Regions from separate parts of the Paenibacillus donghaensis genome, predicted to be linked through region 1. Evidence: riboswitches for the same ligand, from Rfam matches in the RefSeq annotation. Region 1 holds a riboswitch; the other holds the start of a gene.
What was found. A riboswitch is a leader RNA that binds a small molecule or an ion and turns the genes downstream of it on or off. The one in region 1 is predicted to bind S-adenosylmethionine.

Region 1 (10,216 bases):
AGGCGGCTATCGAAGCCGCCTGTGGCATTCCCGTAGTGGGCGGGCTGATGCGGGATGCCGCTCTGGTTATTCCTGAGCGGCATTTGGGCTTGCTGCCGGCTGTGGAGCGCGGCGAGCTGGCGCCCTTGTTCGACCGCGCCGCCGCCATGCTGGCCGCGGGCACGGACCTGCCGCGGCTGTTGGAGCTTGCCGCGGCCGCTCCTGCGCTGCAGGCTCCGCTGCCTGCAGCTTACCCCGCCTCGCCGCCTGCGGGTGGCTGGCGGGCAGGGCGTAGCTCGGATCAGCAGGCCGCCATGGCCGGGCCTGCTGATCCGAGTGGCCCCTGCGACTTCGTGGCGCAGCGGGCTCCGGTCCTGGCCGTCGCCCGTGACGCGGCCTTCAACTTCTACTACACGGACAATCTTGAACTCTTGGCCGCTGCGGGAGCGCGGCTCGTCGAGTTCAGTCCGCTCCGTGGCGAAGCTGTGCCGGAAGAGGCGGACGGCATCTATCTGGGCGGCGGCTTCCCGGAGGAGTTCGCCGCCGCGATTGCCGCCAATGCAGGCTTTATGGAGAGCCTGCGAGCCGCTGCCGGGCAGGGAAAGCCGCTATATGCAGAATGCGGCGGCTACATGGTGCTGGCCCGCACACTGACGGACCGGGCCGGAGCCGTACACCAGATGGCCGGGTTGATTCCTGCCCACAGCGTGATGCAGGCTCGCAGAGCCGCGCTGGGCTACCGCGAGGTAACCGCGCTGGAAGACAATCTGCTGCTGAAACAAGGCGAGCAGCTGCGCGGCCATGAGTTTCATTACTCTGTCATGACTTACACGGACGAACCGCGCTCCCACGCTTACAGTAGCAATGGGCGCAGCGGCAGCAGTGTGGAGGGGTATGTGAATGGCAATCTGCTGGCTGCGTACACACATATCCATCTGGCATCTTATCCACCTGCCGCATCGCGTTTTGTTGCGCAATGCTGGGCTTTTGCAGCGAGCCGAGGGGTGCAGGCTTAAATCCCTAGCCATAACAATAAATAAGGCAAAGAGAGAGGCAAACCTCTCTTATTTGTTGTTTATAACAGCCCAGACAGGGCTTTTAAAACAGACATTGATCCCGTAGTTTCAGAATATGCGCTCACATTCCACCTTCGCAGCGCTCCCTTGACGTCTATACCTCATCGATGTTTAATACTGCCAACTTGCCTTGGACCACTCGCCACAACCAGACCAACGGCACAAGTATCACGAGCATAAATAGCACTAGTAGCGCCAGCACTACCAGCGACGAGCAGGAGCACTACCAGCACTAGCGTTCGCGTCATATCCACCAGTGCCATCATTATCACTAACAAATCTACCAGTACCACCAGCATCCCAGCACTAACAGCACTAACAGCACTAACAGCACTAACAGCACTAACAGCACTAACAGCACTAACAGCACTAACAGCACTAACAGCACTACCAGCACTACCAGCACTACCAGCACTAGCAGCTCTACCAGCACCACCAGCTCTACCAGCACCACTAGTTCCACGAGAAGCAAACCCAGCATTGCCCATAACCGTTACTCTCAGTACCTTGCGGACCGTATAGCCTCTATTTGCTCAATTCAGCTCATTTTGCCGGAGTAGCGGACTGTATAGCCTCTAATCACCAATAATTGACCCCAATCAAGGGTGAATTGTCAAAATAGCGGCTCCTCAGTCCGCATGCAGGTCGGGTGAGTGGTTTTTGAGCAAATAGGGTCTCCTGAGTCCGTAAGCCGCCGGTTTCCGTTCGATTCAAGCAATAGTTCAGCAAGAGCCACAGATGTGCGATGAGAACTACTGAAACTTCTTCAACTACTCAATTTTTCAACTACTCCAATTATTTCAATTACTCCGTGCACCAGCTGGACTTGATCTTTGATACCATACCGGTGAACAGCGCATCGAGTAATTTGCAGTAGTCTTACCCAGTGAAAAATGATATCGTTAAGTGATAGGTTAACAGGTTGCTAATCACTGAAGGGCATGAATTTAGGAGGGAATTACAGAATATGAAACTTCTTGGTGCAATTGAAGCAGGCGGGACCAAGTTTGTCTGTGGGATTGGAAATGAAGACGGTACCATCCTGGACCGGGTTAGCTTTCCGACACTGACTCCGCAGGAGACGATGGGGCAGGTATTGGAATATTTTAAGAACAAAGAGGTTGAGGCTATCGGGATCGGATCGTTTGGACCGATTGATCCGGTGCTTGGCAGCCCTACTTACGGTTACATAACAACAACTCCGAAGCCCCACTGGGGCCAATATAATCTGGTCGGAACGGTTGCGGAACAAGTTAATGTGCCGATTGGCTTCGACACCGATGTGAACGGGGCGGCGCTGGGCGAATACAAATGGGGTGCAGCACAGGGCCTCGACAGCTGCCTGTATATCACCGTCGGCACCGGAATTGGAGCAGGTGCTGTGGTCGGCGGCAAAATGGTACACGGTTTGTCACATCCCGAGATGGGCCATATTCTAGTGCGCCGTCATCCTGAGGATACTTTTGAAGGCTTCTGTCCTTACCATGGCGATTGCCTTGAAGGTCTGGCCGCAGGTCCGGCCATCGGCAGCCGCTGGGGCAAGCCCGCTGGTGAGCTTCCGGCTGATCACCCGGCCTGGGAGATGGAAGCCCACTATCTCGCGCACGCACTGATGAATTATGTGCTGATCCTGTCTCCACAGAAGATTGTCATGGGCGGCGGCGTGATGAAGCAGACCCAGCTGTTCCCGCTGATTCACCGCAAGCTGCAGGAGCTGCTGGCCGGCTATGTACAGCATCCGGCACTGAATGCCGGCATCGGCAGCTATGTGGTGCCGCCGCAACTGGGCGACAACGCAGGCTTATCCGGAGCGCTTGGTCTCGCCAAGCTGGCGCTGGAAGTATAAGAATTTATAAGTTCCGTTCAGTAGATTAGGGATTGACTACGGCCTAATATATGGTATCCTTGGATTTAACAGTATAGCATCTAATGAGGGAGCACCTCTTTCGCGATTATCGTGAGAGAGGTGCTTTTTTGTGTCTTGTGGGGTATGACGGCAGCAATCGGCCCCATAGAAGGGAGCGTAAACCTCCAATGGCATAGCAAATATGCTTACTGTAAGACCAGGAAGGTAGGGATGATTATGCAAATTGTATTCATGAACCGTTTGTCCAGATGCTCGACAGTGGAAGAGGAGATTTTTGCCCAGCTGTGGATTGGTGAGGAGGAAGGGGTGTGGAGTCTGGGCTGGCGTGATTTCTCCAGCGGCGGGGAGAGCGAAGATCACTTGTGGTATGAGGGCGGTTCCTGGAATGAGATGCTCTGCGTATACAGGCATGAGCTTGCCGTGAAGATGGGGGATGGATACCGTCCCTTAATCGATGGGGTGTTCCATGAGGAGGATGGTCTGAACAGCCGTAACCAGGAGCAGCAGAAGCTGCAGTTCTACAGTGAGCATCACGGCAATGAGCAGGTGTATGAGCAGCTGTGCGCCTGGCGCAGGGGCAGGGCCTCCAGCGAACGGAAAGCGCCCTATATTCTGGCGAGCAACCGGCTGCTGCGGATGTTAAGTGCTTTTCTGCCGCAGACTCTGGAGGAGCTGCTGCAGATTCCGGGGATTGGCGAAACCAAGGCCGCCCAGTACGGCCCGGATTGGCTGGCCATCACAGCTACTGCAGCCCGTGAGCACGGCTTTCCGCTGAAATGGGTGCATGAGGCGGTAGGTGAGGAAGCCTTCATCTCCTGGCTATACAAGCAGAAGGAGATCAAATACAAGAAGCAACTGGAGCATCTGCGCCTGCGGCGGGTGCTGCTGCAGGGCATCGAGGGTGGCAACGACATGGATCAGCTGAAGGCTGCCAGCGGCGTGGGCCGCCGCGAGCTGCTTGAAGCCGTGGAAGAGCTGGAGAAGGACGGCTATTCCGTGGAGAAGCTGATCGAGCAGGAACTGGGGGAGGTCCCGGGCAGCGAGCAGCAGGCGATCTGGCAGGCTTATGAGGAGCTGGGCGATATGTTTCTGAAGCCTGTGCTGCATAAGGTTTATGGAGAGGACTTCGCCGCCGCTGAAGGACTGGATATGTATTATGAGCGCCTGCGGCTGGTCCGCATCCGCTTCCGGCGGGCACAGCACACCACGTCCGAGCTTAGTGCCACCAGCTGAGGGGAGGTTTCTGCAAGTGCAGGCACACATCGGCGTCGGCTGTGCGCACCGAGCACATGTGTAGGGTCCTGAGGCGTTGTAAAAAGGAATGAATCCTTGAATCTCGCTCGGCGAGATATAGGTGGAGGAAAATAAGGGATATACCCCCTAAATTTCGCTCAGTAAGCGTGAAAGCGAAAAAAATAAGGGATATATCCCTTAAATTTTGCTCAACAAGCCTGCGGGCGCAAAAAATAAAGGATATATCCCTTAAATTCTGCTCAGCAAGCCTGAGAGCGAAAAAAATAAAGGATAAATCCCTTAAATATCCGCCGTCCCGCGCCGTAAGCCGCCCGCGCACAGTCCCGCGCCAACAGCGTCCGCGCAATGTCCCGGCCGTAAGCCGCCCGCGCACAGTCCCGCGCCAACAGCGTCCGCGCAATGTCCCGGCCGTAAGCCGCCCGCGCACAGTCCCGCCCCCCCCCCCCCCCCCCGCGCACAGTCCCGCGCCAACAGCGTCCGCGCAATGTCCCGGCCGTAAGCCGCCCGCGCACAGTCCCGCGCCAACAGCGTCCGCGCAATGTCCCGGCCGTAAGCCGCCCGCGCACAGTCCCGCGCCAACAGCGTCCGCGCAATGTCCCGGCCGTAAGCCGCCCGCGCACAGTCCCGCGCCAACAGCGTCCGCGCAATGTCCCGGCCGTAAGCCGCCCGCGCACAGTCCCGCGCCAACAGCGTCCGCGCAATGTCCCGGCCGTAAGCCGCCCGCGCACAGTCCCGCGCCAACAGCGTCCGCGCAATGTCCCGGCCGTAAGCCGCCCGCGCACAGTCCCGCGCCAACAGCGTCCGCGCAATGTCCCGGCCGTAAGCCGCCTGCGCACAGTCCCGCGCCAACAGCGTCCGCGCAATGTCCCGGCCGTAAGCCGCCCGCGCACAGTCCCGCGCCAACAGCGTCCGCGCAATGTCCCGCGCCGTAAGCCGCCCGCGCACAGTCCCGCGCCAACAGCGTCCGCGCAATGTCCCGGCCGTAAGCCGCCCGCGCACAGTCCCACCCTGCTAGTCGCCGCGAACTGTGTAAGCGACCCAAGCCACCTACGCACTGTGCCCGGGGCTGCCAGGCCACAATGTTACCTCTCCAAAAAATGGTTAAAACCACCTATGTCATACGCTAACGTAGAGGAGGTTGCACCCATGAGGACTTTTAGCAGAGGGATGTTGTATCGTATAGGAGTTATGGTATATTTTCATACCGCTGCTGGTTATTATTTTTTTGGCGTGTCGTATATGCAGAGCAGAGGTGAGGAAGAGGAACGGAGCGGGTTCATCAGCATCACGATTAACGTTGCCCATATGCAAAAAGACGAAGGTATCTTCCCTCACGGTGAAGAGCCTTCGTCTACATTAAAAATATAAGAATTTATATGTTCCACGCTATAAATTATCCTTCATTTCTCGCTGAAACGCCCCGTCCTTTAAAGGACGGCGTAGCCGTTTCTACTTGTCGTCCTTTAGGGTTCATAGCCATTCCTTCTTGCGGAAGACGTAGAGCATTACACAACCTAGTGTAACCATGGCACCAATTACGCCATAATAGCCGTATTTCGTATGAATCTCGGGAATATTCTCGAAGTTCATCCCATAAATACCGGTGATGACCGTCAGTGGCATGAATATAGTGGTAATCGCCGTAAACACCCTCATAATTTCGTTGGCACGGTTGGCGATACTCGATTGATAGGCTTCACGCAAGTTGCCCATCAGATCGCGGTACGTCTCGAAGGTTTCTGAGATTTTGACTGCATTTTCGTAGATATCGCTGAAATATTTCTGCAGCTGGTCGTCGATGAGGCGGAGGTCTTTTTTGTTCAGCGTGTTGATAACCTCTTTCTGCGGACCCAGCATCTTCTTCAGCCAGAGAATCTCACTGCGCAGACCGATAATCTCGCTGAGATGCGATTTCTTGGTGTGCATCAGAATGTCCTCTTCGAGCTTCTCAATCCGCGCTTCAATCCGGTCGCCGACGGAGAAATAATTATCGACCACAAGGTCAATCAGCAGATACAGGAACATGTCCGGCTCACTGACCTCCTGCTCCCAGAGCATCGGCTTCAGCACACGCAGCTCATTGATCTTCTGTTTCGTTACTGTAATAATATAATGTCTTCCCAGGAAGACGTTAAGCGCCCGCAGGAAAATCTCCTCATCATCAAAACGGATGCTGTTCACTACTATAAAATAATGGCTTTCATAAATTTCGATCTTCGGACGCTGATCTTCTTCGCTGAGGCAATCCTCTACGGCCAGATCATGCAGGTTAAACAGGGGCTGGAGCAGCTCCAGATCCTCCACATCCGCATCAATCCAATAGAACCCCTCCGCTGGAGGTGCAAGTGTTTCTTTAATATCGTCCATCGTTGTAAAAACCCCTGAATTTACCAGCCGGATTTTCATCTGATTCACTCCTTCTGTCCCTGGTTATCCACCAGAGATGCTAATTAAAGCACAGAGAAATCATCAGCTTGGCCGGGGCTGCTATCCGAACCTAATGGTCACATATCCGTTCGAGGGCATGAAGAAGTGATGCTCCCGCCGCCGGCAAGCTGATGATTATCCTGTGTGGTTGTTCATTTGGTACGCCTATATGCGAGCTCGGGTCGCCTTCCATTCTTCTACTCACCTCGTCTTTTCATCTAAGTCTGGAAACACTTGTCTAGTATAACGCCCGGGTATGGCTCTTTCAAGAAGAATTCTTGCCATTTTCAAGCCCCCTGAGCATTGTATGGACTTGACGAAAAGGAGGTTCATGATTTAAAGTGGATTTTAATATAATAATTGAATACAGCTAAATCTTATCAAGAGCAGGTGGAGGGACTAGCCCGATGAAACCCGGCAACCGGCGTGTAAACGCACGGTGCTAATTCTTGCGGAAGCTTGGCTGGCGGTTAACCGTCAGTGTAAAGCGGTCTGGCAGATGAGAGAGGGCGCATATGTTGTGTAGATATGACCTTTCTCGTTCCGGGAGAGGTCTTTTTTTGTTGTATATCAACCCCATGAAGGAGTGAGCGTAAATGCCGATTAAGATTCCTGACAGTTTGCCCGCCAAAGAGATATTATCGGGTGAGAATATTTTTGTAATGGACGAGAGTCTGGCCTATCACCAGGATATCCGTCCGCTGCGGATTGCCATTCTCAATCTGATGCCTACCAAGGAGACAACCGAAACCCAGCTGCTGCGTCTGATCGGGAACTCCCCGCTTCAGGTAGATGTGATTCTGCTGCATCCAAGCTCCCACACATCGAAGAACACCTCAGCCGAGCATCTAAAGAGCTTTTACAAAACCTTCGACGAGATCAGCCACCGCCGCCTGGACGGTCTGATTGTGACCGGTGCCCCGGTCGAGCAGCTGGAATTCGAAGACGTGAATTACTGGGAAGAGCTGAAAGAGATTTTTGAATGGAGCAAGCAGAATGTGACCTCGACGATGCATATCTGTTGGGCGGCACAGGCAGGCTTGTATTACCACTTCGGGGTGCAAAAAGAAATTCTGCCCGAAAAATGCTTCGGCGTCTTCCCGCATACGCTCAGCCAAAGCAACTTCAAGCTGCTGCGCGGCTTCGACGAGGTATTCCATGTACCTCATTCGCGTCATACGGATGTTTCCCGTGCTGATATCGAAGCCAATCCGGAGCTGCAGATTCTGGCTGAATCGGAAGAAGCCGGTATATATCTGGTGTCCACGCTGGACGGCAAGCAGATCTTCGTCACCGGACATTCTGAATACGATCCGAACTCCCTTAAATGGGAATACGACCGGGATATCGCCAAGGGCATGGATATTGAGCTGCCGAAGCATTATTATCCCAAGGATGACCCGACCCGGACACCGCCTGCTGTATGGCGGGCCCATGCCAACTTATTATTCTCTAACTGGTTGAATTACTATGTATACCAAGAGACTCCTTACGATATCGGTCCAATTATTTAATATAATGAAAAGAAGCAAACACTCGACATCACTTTTAGGAGGTTTATGGAATGGATGAGAAACTGAGGATTGAAAGCAGGCTGGCACAAATTGGCTCACAGGAGGACCCTGCAACGGGGGCGGTGAATTTTCCGATTTATCAGTCAACGGCATTCAGACACCCGCGGCTGGGACAAAGCACAGGGTTCGACTACATCCGTACCAAGAACCCGACCCGTTCTGTGCTGGAAACTGTCGCAGCTGAGCTGGAATCCGGCGATGCCGGATTTGCCTGCAGCTCCGGCATGGCTGCGCTGCAGACCGTCTTTGCCTTGTTTGGACAAGGTGACCATCTGGTGGTCTCACTTGATTTGTACGGCGGAACCTATCGTCTGCTGGAGCGGATTCTCTCCCGCTTCGGCATCAGCGCCTCCTATGTGGATACCAATGACCTTGAAGCGCTGGAAGCGGCGCGGACGCCGGGTACCAAGGCGGTATTCGTCGAGACTCCGACCAATCCGCTGATGATGATTACTGATATACGGGCGGTGTGTAGCTGGGCCAAGGAGCATAATCTGCTGACGATTGTTGACAATACCCTGCTTACCCCGTTCTTCCAGCGGCCGCTGGAGCTGGGTGCGGACATTGTGGTACATAGTGCGACCAAATATTTGGGCGGACACAACGATGTGCTGGCCGGACTGATTATGACCAAAGGCAGTGAGCTGTCTGCCGAGATGGCCGTGCTGCACAACTCGATCGGGGCGGTGCTTGGCCCAAGCGACAGCTACCAGCTGATGAGAGGGATGAAGACGCTGGCGCTGCGCATGGAGCGGCATGAGAGCAACGCACTTGCCCTGGCCCGCTTTCTGCAGGATCATCCGGCGATTGCCGAGGTGTTCCATCCGGGCCTGCCCGAGCATCCCGGGTTCGAGATTCAGAACAGCCAGTCCTCCGGCAACACGGGGATTTTCTCCTTCAAGGTCAAAGACGCCGCCTATATTGAGCCTGTGCTCCGCCATATCCGGCTGATTGCTTTTGCCGAGAGCCTGGGCGGCGTGGAGTCGCTGATGACTTACCCGGCTGTGCAGACACACGCCGATATCCCGGTTGAGATCCGCGATGCTGTAGGCGTGGATGACCGTCTGCTGCGTTTCTCCGTCGGTATCGAGCATGCCGAGGATCTGATTAACGATCTCGGCAATGCGCTGGAAGCGGCACGGGCTGAGCTGGAGAAATAACCGCTCTGCACAGAAGTGTTTCGCAGTTCCTGAAGAATCCGCCAGGTCTGACCTGTGCGGATTTTTGCGGTTTATGTTACGATGAGGGAATGGAACTTTTTATACATTGGTAATTGTTTATACCTAACAGCGAGGAACCTAAAGGAGGCTGCTAACGATGAGTGCGATAGATCTTATTCTGGACAAAACACTGAAAGGTGAACGTCTTCAACTGGAAGATACGGTGCGGCTGTTTGAGAGCAATGAGATTGAGAAAATGGGGGCTGCCGCCAACAAGATTATGGAACGCTGGCATCCGGACCCGCTGGCTACGTTTGTGATCGGCCGCAATATTAATTATACGAATGTGTGCGACGTCTACTGCCGTTTCTGCGCATTCTACCGCAAACCCGGTTCAGATGAAGGGTATGTGCTGCCGGACGAGCTGATCTTCCAAAAGATCACCGAGACGATGGCAGTGAACGGCACGGAGATTCTGATGCAGGGCGGCACCAACCCGAACCTGCCATTCAGCTATTACACCGACCTGTTGCGCGGCATCAAGCAGCGTTTCCCTGAGATTACCATGCATTCCTTCTCCCCGGCGGAGATTATGAAGATGGTGGAAGTCTCCGGCCTGCCGCTGGAGCAGGTGATGCGCGAGATTCACGCTGCAGGTCTGGATTCCCTGCCTGGCGGGGGAGCGGAGATTCTGGATGACCGCACACGCCGCAAGATCAGCCGCCTGAAGGGCTCCTGGCGCGAGTGGATGGATGTGATGCAGACGGCACACAAAATCGGCATGAACACTACAGCGACGATGGTTATCGGGCTTGGCGAGAGCATGGAGGAGCGCGCGCTGCATCTGCTGCGAGTGCGTGAAGCTCAGGATGAATGCAT
Region 2 (10,216 bases), 3.7 Mb from region 1:
AGATCGAGAAGGTAGTTCCTCCGGTCAAAGGCAATAATATCTGGACCACGATCAACAAAAGTGTTCAGATGAAGACCGAAGAAGCCATTATGGATCAGATCAAGTGGCTGCACGCCAATTCTGTTCAGGGCAAAACCCACCCAAATGCCCAAACCGGCTACGCTGTAGCCATGGAGGTAGATACAGGAAATGTAGTAGCTATGGCCAGTATGCCGGACTATGATACCAATGTGTGGACCGCCGACAAGCTGGACCCGAAGGTCTGGAACGAAATCATGGGCAATTACCAGAATGGTACGATTACGCCTTACTCCTCGGGGCGGTCCGGACATAACTTCGATTCTACCGTACTGCTGGGCTCTACAATTAAGCCGCTCAGCGTGCTTATAGGCTTGAATGAAGGCTTCTTCAGCACGGACAGCTGGTATACAGATGTCGGATATGCCACTTTTGGTAAAAAAGGCTATGAAGCCAAAGTAAGAAATGCATCCGGGCACGTCTACGGCGGCATGGACCCGGCAAAAGCGATTGAGAAATCCTCCAATGCCTTTATGGTCGATAGGGTTGGGAAAAAGCTGTACGAGAAATACCAGGATGAAGGCGTGAATGTGTGGGATAAATATATGAAGGAATTTGGACTCGGTGTGTCTACGGGCAGCGGACTTCCGAAGGAATTTCTGGGACAAATTAACTACACAAACACCGAAGCCGCAGGCAGTGCTCAAGCCGCACTGGTCTATGCCTCCTTCGGGCAGCAGGGACGTTATACTGTGCTGCAGCTTGCCCAGTATGTTTCAACCCTCGCCAATGAAGGTATACGGATTAAGCCACAGCTGGTAAGCAAGATTACCGACACCGAAGGAAAAGTGGTCAAGGAGTTCAAACGTGAGGTGCTGGATGAAGCGACTGAGTTTGATTCATCCTTCTGGGCAGAGATCAAACGGGGTATGGTCAGTAAGGTGAGTGCCTTCGATGATTTTCCGTACCCATTTGCCCGCAAGACCGGTACCTCCGAGCAGACGGACAGCAAAGGCAAGAACCGCGACAACGGGGTCTTTATCGCCTATGCTCCACGCGAGAACCCCAAGCTGGCCGTAGCTGTAGTAATTCCTGACGGTGGATTCGGCTCCAACAGTGCTGCTCCGGTGGCACGTAAAATATTTGATGCCTATGACTGGGAATACGGCCTGGACGGCGTGCCCAAAAAGAGCCTTGAGAAAACAACTGACGCCACTGACGCTGCCACAGAGTAACACAACTAAACAGCCTTCCTTAGGAAGGCAAACAAGAAATGGAGGGGTGGCAATGATTGCCAAATACCGCCTGCTTGCACTGGATATGGATGGAACCCTGCTGAATGACGAACAGATCATTACCCCTGAAACGGTAAAATGGATTCAAAAGGCTGTGGACGCCGGCGTGCATGTATGCCTGTCCACGGGCAGAGCCTTCCAAAGCGCCCTGCCGTATGCCGAACAGCTGGGACTGCAGACCCCAATGGTAACGGTCAATGGCAGCGAGGTGTGGCGTGCGCCGCATGAAGTGTACCGCCGCTCGCTGATGGACCCTCAGCTGGTATCGCAGATGTACAGCATCGCCAAGAAATATGACATCTGGTTCTGGGCGTATTCCCTCGATCAAGTACACAAGCAGGACAATTGGGACGGTGATGTGAGCGGCCGGGAATGGCTCAAATTCGGTTATCACACAGAGGATGATGAGCTGCGCCACAAGCTGCTGCTGCTGCTGCAGGACATGGGCGGACTGGAGATTACGAATTCCTCTCCCCATAACCTGGAGATCAATCCGCTCGGCGTCAATAAAGCCACCGGTGTGGAGCAGGTATGCCAGCTGCTGGGAATCAACATGTCCGAGGTGGTTGCTGTCGGTGACAGCTTGAACGATCTGGCTGTGATTCAGGCTGCCGGACTCGGAGTAGCTATGGGCAATGCCCAGAAGACCGTGAAGCAGGAAGCCGATGCCGTGGTAGCCTCAAACAATGAGGACGGCATTGCAGAAGTGATTCAGAAGTATGTGTTGTCTGAAGTGGCCACCTCAGGCGGGGGCCGCCGCGGGAAGTGATCCAAAGAAGCGTATGCTATCAAAACTAAGTGTATGCTTCCGAAGCAGTTTTGCGAAGTGAAATCAAAGAAGCGTATGCTATCAAAACTAGTAGGAGGCTATAGAATTGGCGATCCTGGGCTGGACTCTGATTATCTTATTGTTTATCGTCGGTATGGCGGGAGCGGTATACCCCATTCTGCCGGGGGCGCTTGCGATTTACCTTGCCTTTTTCGTCTATGGATGGTTCTTTTCCTTCGCTTCCTTCAATGTCTGGTTCTGGATCATTCAGACCGTAATTGTGGTTGCGCTGTTCATAGCCGATTATGTCGTGGGGGCTTGGGGCGTCAAGAAGTTCGGCGGCTCACGCGCCTCGGTGATCGGCAGCACGATAGGGATCATTATCGGGCCCTTTGTGATTCCGGCCTTTGGCCTGATTATCGGCCCTTTTCTGGGGGCTTTTATCGGTGAATTGATTGCAGGCTCCAACGCCTCCAAAGCCGCCAAGGTAGGAGCCGGTTCCATGCTGGGCCTGCTCAGCAGCACGGTAGTCAAGATTGTGCTGCAGCTTATCATGGTCATCCTCTTTTTCATCTGGATTGTCTAATGATATAAATTTTATTGTGAAGAAGGGGAAACAGCTTGTCCAAGAAAGAATCTTTTGTGAAAGGCACGCTGATTCTGGCCGCCGCCGCACTGATTGCCCGTGTGCTGGGGCTGGCCCAGCGGGTGCCGCTCGACCATATTTTTGATAGTATCGGCCGTGCGTCATTTGGGGTATCGAACAATATTTATCTGATGCTGCTTACGGTAGCGACTGCGGGGATTCCGAGTACGCTCAGCAAAATGGTCTCCGAGCGTTATGCCCTGAACCGCCCCGAAGAAGCCAGACAGGTCTATCATGCCGCGCTGCTGTTCTCTGTTGCCGCCGGATTAATCATGACGATCCTGCTGTACATAGGTGCGCCATTCTATGCCACCCATATCGTTAATTTGCCGGAATCTGCGATGGCGATCAGAGCGATTGCCCCTGCCCTGCTGCTGTTTCCCGCCATCGCGATGATGCGCGGCTATTTCCAGGGCCGCAATAATATGATGGCCGGCGGGGTGTCGCAGATTGTTGAGCAGATCGCCCGCGTGCTGACTGCCATTCTGCTGGCTTATCTGCTGCTGCATCAGGGATATAACAATACGACCATTGCGGCCGGAGCCTCCTTCGGGAGTGTGCTGGGCAGTATTGCCGCTTTTGGCGTGATGATCTATTTCGCGGTCAAGCTAAGCCGCAAGGACAAGGAACAGGGGTTAAATTATGATGTGGCCCAGAAGCTGCCGATCTGGGGAATCTACAAGGATATTTTTACCATGTCGATTCCGATTGTGCTCGCCTCACTGACTATTCCTGTCGTCAATGTTATTGATACCTCGCTCGCCGTTCCGCTGTTGATGGATCAGATCGGCCGTGCAAATGCAACAGATGTGCTGGGCATACTAACGAACCGGGCCCAGAGTGTCGCGGGTATTCCGCCGGTGCTGGCGATCGCGCTGGGCACCTCGCTGATTCCTGTCATCTCGGCTGCATTCGCCCGCCGGGATGTAGCGCATATGCAGAAGCAGATTACGCTTGCCCTGCGGATCTCGATCCTTACCGGCATGCCGATTGTGATCGCGCTGGCTGCTGCCGCTTATTCGGTGAATGGACTGCTCTTCGCAGGGCTTGAGGGCAGCGGAATTATTGCCATGCTGACCCTGGGCACGATTTTTCAGATCACGATGATGACAACCAACTCCATCCTGCTTGGGATGGGCAAAGCGCGTATTTCGATGTATTACGTGCTTGCCGGCATTATTGTGAAGCTGATCGCCAGTGTGCTGCTCAGCAAGCTGTTCGGGATATACGGCATCATCGCTGCAACGGCGATATGCTTCATCATCATTACCCTGCTGAATCTGCGGATGCTGAAGTCCATCGTGCCCTTTCAGATTATGGGCAAACGCTGGGGCGGTTTCGCCATTGCAACGCTGGTATCCGGGGGGATAGGCTACGGGCTTAACGCAGCCGGGATTATGCTTACCGATCTGATGCCTGCACGTCTCGCTTTTCTGATTACCTGCCTGGTGGTAGGACTGGCTGTGGTCGTGATTTATCTGGTGCTGCTTGTGGTGCTGGGCGTAATCACCAGAGCTGAAATCTCCGGTTATCCGCGTGCGCTGCAGAAACTGCTTAAGCCTCTGATGAAGCTGCAGCCCGCCCGTGTGCGCATGCGTGAGTAGCAGACAGTCATGCTGCAAGATGCTCCAATTTTTAAGCTTTTGATTGACTTCTGAGCAACATTTTGCTTCACTTAAGAAACAAGATAAACGGCAATAAAACTTAAACGAGAAGGGACGGATGAAGAATGGACGCGATTAAATCTCCTGCAGAATTTCAGGTTTCGATTCAATCTCCGCGGCTTACCATAGCTGTGTTCAAGGCGGATTGGTGTGTCGACTGCAAATTTATTGATCCCTTTATGCCTGAGGTTGAGCAGAATTATAAAGACCGTCTAACTCTCGTTGAGGTGGATGTGGAGGCCGTAGGCGATGTCAGCCAGGAACAGAACATTCTTGGCATTCCCAGCTTCGTAGCCTATAGCGATGGCAGGGAGCTTGTCCGGTTTGTCAGCAAGCTGCGTAAATCGCGCGAAGAGATTGAGAACTTTCTGAATACAGCGATTGAAGTATACCAGAGCATTCACAAGTAAGACCGCATACCGCTTTTGCTTTTTCCTGAGCTGAAGCGGTGTTTTTTTGTAAAAATATAAGAGGACGGCGAAGCCGTTTATTCTTGACAGCCAGTAAGCTAATTCTTATCAATCCCGAGGATGAGGGTGATCCTATTTGAGAATTCAGCAGTTGAAATGGCTTAGCTACATAACCTGTCTGATCATGTTCATTGCGCTGTTCGGCGGTGCAGTAGTGACCAAAACCGGCTCCGGCCTGGAGTGCGGCAATGAATGGCCGCTCTGTCACGACAAGCTCATCCCTGCCTACACCATCGGTTCGATGATCGAATATACCCACCGCCTGTTCAGCGGCTTGGCCGGGCTGCTATCGCTCACTTCGATGTACGGCTTCTGGCGTTATGCCCGCGATCGTCGTGATTTGCTGATGTGTGCCCGTCTGACACTGCTGTTCGTTGTCGTTCAGGGCGGGATGGGAGCGCTTGCAGTAGTCAAGTCGCAGTCAGCCCCTGTTATGGCGCTGCATATGGGCTTCTCGCTGATTGCCTTCGCCAGCTCCTTGATGCTGGCACTGGGCACTAGGAGATGGTTGCAATCCAGGGAACAGAATGAAGAGCCGGGCCAGGGGCAAGTGCGACTCCCGGTTAGCCGTTTCTTCCGCAACCTTACCTGGCTAACGGCGGTCTATTCTTACGTCGTCGTGTATATCGGGGCTTTTGTAAGCCATACGGAGTCAAGCGGAGGGTGTTCAGGCTGGCCGCTGTGCAATGGAGAATGGGTACCCGAGCTTAGCGGCGGTGTGGGTATTGTGTTCATGCACAGGATAGCTGCGCTGCTGCTGTTCCTGCTGATAGCGCTACTTGCCCATCTGGCTTACTGGAGACTGAAGGCCCACCCGGAGCTGCGCGCGCTCGGAGTGGCAGCTCTGCTGCTGTGTCTGCTGCAGGTGCTCAGCGGTGCGGCTGTGGTGTACACGTTAGCTAATGACAAGTTGTATATCTTCGCAGCGTTGACCCATATTGTGCTGATTGCCGGCTTGTTCGGAGTTTTATGTTATATGAGCGTCCGCGTCTGGCAGCTCAGCTAGGCTGGTGGGCCGCCAACACTCACTACCGGGATATCAGGCAGTTTGTAGAGACTCGCGGCACTGTTAACGAACGGTTCATCCGTTCAGCTGATGGATAACCGCAACCTGGATGAGGGACAATAATGAGAAAAAATAAAAATCGCCTGAAGCAGACCCAACCGGAGGAGTGAAACGATATGCTGCGGATATTGCTCGGGGAGCCGCCCCGTGTGAACAGCGGAGTGCTGGCCGAGGCCATGAACCATATGGCCGAAGTCGCAGCACGGCTGCGGAAGGAAATGAACAGTCATGAGGATCATGACCATGAATGCCGCAAGCAGGAAATCTGGACCCGCGGGCTGATCTCTTCGCTGGATGAGCTGGAGCAGAGCTGGTTCGCGGCCCGCTTTTACCGGAAGTCGGTGATTGCCGGATATATGGATGATATGTCTTCGATGGAGCAGGGCGAATATGCGCGATACGTTTATTTCTACAAGAACGGCTTCATCCGCGTCTTCTCCCTGCTGGACAAGCTCGGTACGGTGCTGAACAGTCTTTATAACCTCAATACATCCAAAGTCAAAACGCATTATTCCTATTTCACCGTATTGCGCCAGTTTCAGACGCTGCATGAGCATTCCGTGCTTGCTGAGCAGCTGAACAGCATCAAGAATACTTACAGTGAACCCCTTGAGAACCTGCGCAAGCGCCGCAACGCGGAGATTCATTATATGAATGCCGAGATGCAGGATGACCTGTGGCAGCGGCACCAGGGATTGCATGACAAGATCCGGCTTGAGGATATTGACAGCCATCTGCGGGATCTGGAGCAAGTGCTGGAGATGGTATGCAGAACGCTCAGCAAGGTATACAGCAGCAGCAACCAGCAGTGGGCGATCAGTATAGCCAAAGGCGAAAGCCCGAAATAAGCTGCATCTGCGCAAAATTTTCCTTTGACAATAATCCGTGAACTCACTATACTTATGCTTGCTATAACGTGTTAAACTACGACAATAACTTTATAACTTAATCTTATCGAGAGCGGCGGAGGGACAGGCCCGATGAAGCCCGGCAACCGATTTGATGACAGCGTGCCAGAAGGCCGACCGTTCTCAAATGTCATGGTGCTAATTCCTACAATACCGCACGGCTGCGGTACTTGGCAGATGAGAAGGCATTTTCTATACACACATAGAGCCTCTTGTGATCTGCTTTACGGATCATGGGAGGTTTTTTGGTATAAGGGAGGGGAAACTGAGTTGATCGAGCTTAAGAACTTAACCAAGGTATATGGCAAGGGCAACCAAGCGGCTACGGCGTTGTCCGGACTAAATCTCTCAATTGAGCGGGGGGAGATCTTCGGGGTGATCGGTCATTCCGGCGCAGGCAAAAGCACGCTGATCCGCTGCATCAATCTGCTGGAACGCCCAAGTGAAGGTGAGGTATGGGTGGACGGGGTTGAGCTAACGGGGCTGAATCAGAAGCAGCTGCAGGAGCAGCGGCGCAAGATCGGGATGATCTTTCAGCACTTTAACCTGCTGTCGTCGGCTACCGTGTATGATAATATTGCTTTTCCGCTGCGGTTGATCGGCACTTCAGCTGCAGATGTCGACCTGAAAGTGAAGGACCTGCTGACCCTGGTGGGTCTGGAGCAGCATGGCAGCAAATACCCGGCCCAGCTCTCCGGCGGACAAAAGCAGCGGGTCGGCGTCGCGCGGGCGCTGGCCAGTGACCCGGATGTGCTGCTCTGTGATGAAGCTACTTCGGCACTTGATCCGCAGACAACCGATTCCATTCTGCGGCTGCTGCTGGACATCAACAAACAGTTTCGGCTGACGATTGTACTGATTACGCATGAAATGCATGTGATTCAGAGCATCTGCGACCGTGTGGCGGTCATTCATGGCGGAGGTATTGTCGAGCAGGGAGATGTAGCCAAAGTATTCCTGAAGCCCCAGCATGAGATTACCCGTGAGTTCATCCGCAGCGGGGCCCAGCAGGACGGACCGCTCAGAGCAGCGCTGAATGCCGTTTCTACAGGATATTCGCGAGCGATCAAGATTACTTTTCTTGGCCCCAAAACCTATGAGTCCGCGCTGTCCCAGGCGGTGCGTGAAACGGGTGTCAGCTTCGCCATTCTTCATGGCACGATCTCAACCATCAAGGACATGCCCTACGGACAGTTGATTGTACGGTTTGAAGGCACAGAGGATGCGGTCAAGGCAACCATGTCCAGGCTGACAGCCGAAGGGCTTGATGTGGAGGTGATTTCCTGATGGATGGACTCAATTTTGGCGATGTGAACTGGGATGAAATGATTACAGCTACAGGCTCTACGCTAGAAATGATGTTATTTTCCGGATTGTTCACAATTATTCTTGGTTTACCACTCGGGATTGTGCTATATTTATGGGGTAGATCAAATAATTCATTTATCAGAGTGGTTTACTCGGCATTATCCTTTATAGTCAACATCCTGCGTTCCGTTCCATTTATCATTCTGATGGTGGCGCTGATTCCGTTCAGCAAGGTAATCGTGGGTACTTCCATCGGGGTGCTGGGCACGATTCCGGCGCTTGTGATCGGAGCGGCTCCGTTCTTCGCCAGATTGGTAGAGACGGCCCTGCGTGAGGTGGACCGCGGCGTGATCGAGGCTGCCCAGGGGATGGGCGCATCTACGAGACAAATCGTAATGCGTGTGCTCCTGCCGGAAGCCCGTCCGGGCCTATTGGCCGGCGTAACCATTACGCTGGTTACACTGGTATCCTACACAGCGATGTCCGGGATGGTTGGCGGCGGCGGTCTTGGCGATCTGGCGATCCGTTACGGCTATTACCGGTACGAGAAAGAAGTTATGATTATCTCAGTGGCGCTGATGATTATTCTGGTGCAGCTGCTGCAGATGCTGGGTGACCGGCTGGTAAGACATTTCACACGGAAATAAGGTACAGCGAAATAGAGCCTTATTCATACACAAACCGATTAGAGGGGGATTTACGAATGAAAAAAGTACTGTTGACTGTGTTTAGCCTGACCTTGATCCTGGTGCTGGCAGCTTGCGGCAATAATAACGCCGCCAATACGGCAGCGACCAATGCACCTGCGGCCAATACAACAGCCGAGCCTGCTGCCGAGCCAACCACTGAACCTGCGGCTGATCCTGTAAAGCTGGTTGTCGGTGCTTCCGCGCTGCCGCATGCCGAGATTCTGAAAGCTATCGCACCGCTGCTTGAAGCAGAGGGCATTACGCTGGAAATCAAAGAGTTCTCTGATTACATTCAGCCCAATGTGCAATTAGATGAGAAGGCACTCGACGCCAACTTCTTCCAGCACCAGCCTTACCTGGATGAGCAGAACAAGAACAACAAGACTGACCTGATTGCGGTTGCTTCCGTTCATGTTGAACCTTTTGGCGCTTACTCCAAAAAAATCAAAACCATTGACGAACTGGCTGACGGCGCAAAGGTTGCGATCCCGAACGATGCCACCAATGGCGGTCGCGCGTTGATCCTGCTGGCCAAAAATGGTCTGATCACGCTGAAGGATGATACCAACATTCTCTCCACTACAGCAGACATTACCGAGAACAAGAAGAACCTGAAAATTGTAGAGCTGGAAGCAGCGATGTTGCCCCGCCAGCTGGATGAAGTAGACATTGCCCTGATCAACACCAACTATGCGCTGGAAGCGAAGCTGAATCCTACTACCGATGCCTTATTCATTGAAGGAACAGATTCCCCTTATGCCAACATTCTGGTTGCCCGTCAGGACAACAAGGATTCCGATGCGATCAAGAAGCTGGTTGCAGCGCTGAATTCACCGGAAGCCAAAACCTTCATCGAAGAGCAATACAAAGGTGCAATTATTCCAGCATTTTAAACGACTAGGCCTAGTTTGACCGGCCAGTTCAACCGAAGAACCCGCACAGCCTACGAGGCTTGCGGGTTCTTTTTCCAAATATAAGAATTTATAGGTTTCACGCCATAAATTATCCTTCTATTTCTCGCAGAAACGGATGCCGCCTCTTACAAAGGGAGGTGAAGCCGTTTCTACTTGACTGCTGTTAAAGGTTGACGAGTTGTCTGAGACGACTGAATCTTTTATAATAATAAGAAACGTTAGGACTCCGTATAATAAGAACACTTCAGATTCAGTTCCATGATATAGAACGTGAACTTAAGAATGTTATATTCGAGTGGTCCGGGTAGCCCTATGCACCAGGCATTCTGACAACTCCACCGTTTCATTCTTAAGTTCATCTTATAGAGTCTCATATCTCCAGTCCACAGAATTAGTTGCGAAACTGGTTACTACTTAGGCCCCCCTTGTGTTACTCGTCCGAGCCTGTCCTACCACACCGCGACAAGGA

Region 2: another riboswitch for S-adenosylmethionine. It lies ahead of B9T62_RS26160 (methionine ABC transporter ATP-binding protein); the one in region 1 lies ahead of metA (homoserine O-acetyltransferase MetA).

What each region holds. Positions count from the first base shown of each region.
Region 1 is NZ_CP021780.1:976,446-986,661, forward strand. It holds gene B9T62_RS03965 (cobyrinic acid a,c-diamide synthase CobB) at 1-995, shown strand, start outside; gene B9T62_RS03970 (hypothetical protein) at 1,336-1,536, opposite strand; gene B9T62_RS03975 (ROK family protein) at 2,023-2,901, shown strand; gene B9T62_RS03980 (HRDC domain-containing protein) at 3,139-4,155, shown strand; gene B9T62_RS40155 (hypothetical protein) at 4,416-5,231, opposite strand; gene B9T62_RS03990 (hypothetical protein) at 5,323-5,544, shown strand; gene corA (magnesium/cobalt transporter CorA) at 5,647-6,582, opposite strand; SAM riboswitch class I at 6,978-7,109, shown strand; gene metA (homoserine O-acetyltransferase MetA) at 7,200-8,117, shown strand; gene B9T62_RS04005 (aminotransferase class I/II-fold pyridoxal phosphate-dependent enzyme) at 8,168-9,337, shown strand; gene mqnC (cyclic dehypoxanthinyl futalosine synthase) at 9,495-10,216, shown strand, end outside.
Region 2 is NZ_CP021780.1:5,774,178-5,784,393, reverse strand. It holds gene B9T62_RS26195 (peptidoglycan D,D-transpeptidase FtsI family protein) at 1-1,253, shown strand, start outside; gene B9T62_RS26190 (Cof-type HAD-IIB family hydrolase) at 1,306-2,082, shown strand; gene B9T62_RS26185 (DUF456 domain-containing protein) at 2,237-2,668, shown strand; gene B9T62_RS26180 (putative polysaccharide biosynthesis protein) at 2,704-4,332, shown strand; gene B9T62_RS26175 (thioredoxin family protein) at 4,458-4,802, shown strand; gene B9T62_RS26170 (COX15/CtaA family protein) at 4,939-5,868, shown strand; gene B9T62_RS26165 (Cthe_2314 family HEPN domain-containing protein) at 6,045-6,776, shown strand; SAM riboswitch class I at 6,877-7,020, shown strand; gene B9T62_RS26160 (methionine ABC transporter ATP-binding protein) at 7,107-8,123, shown strand; gene B9T62_RS26155 (methionine ABC transporter permease) at 8,123-8,791, shown strand; gene B9T62_RS26150 (MetQ/NlpA family ABC transporter substrate-binding protein) at 8,848-9,726, shown strand.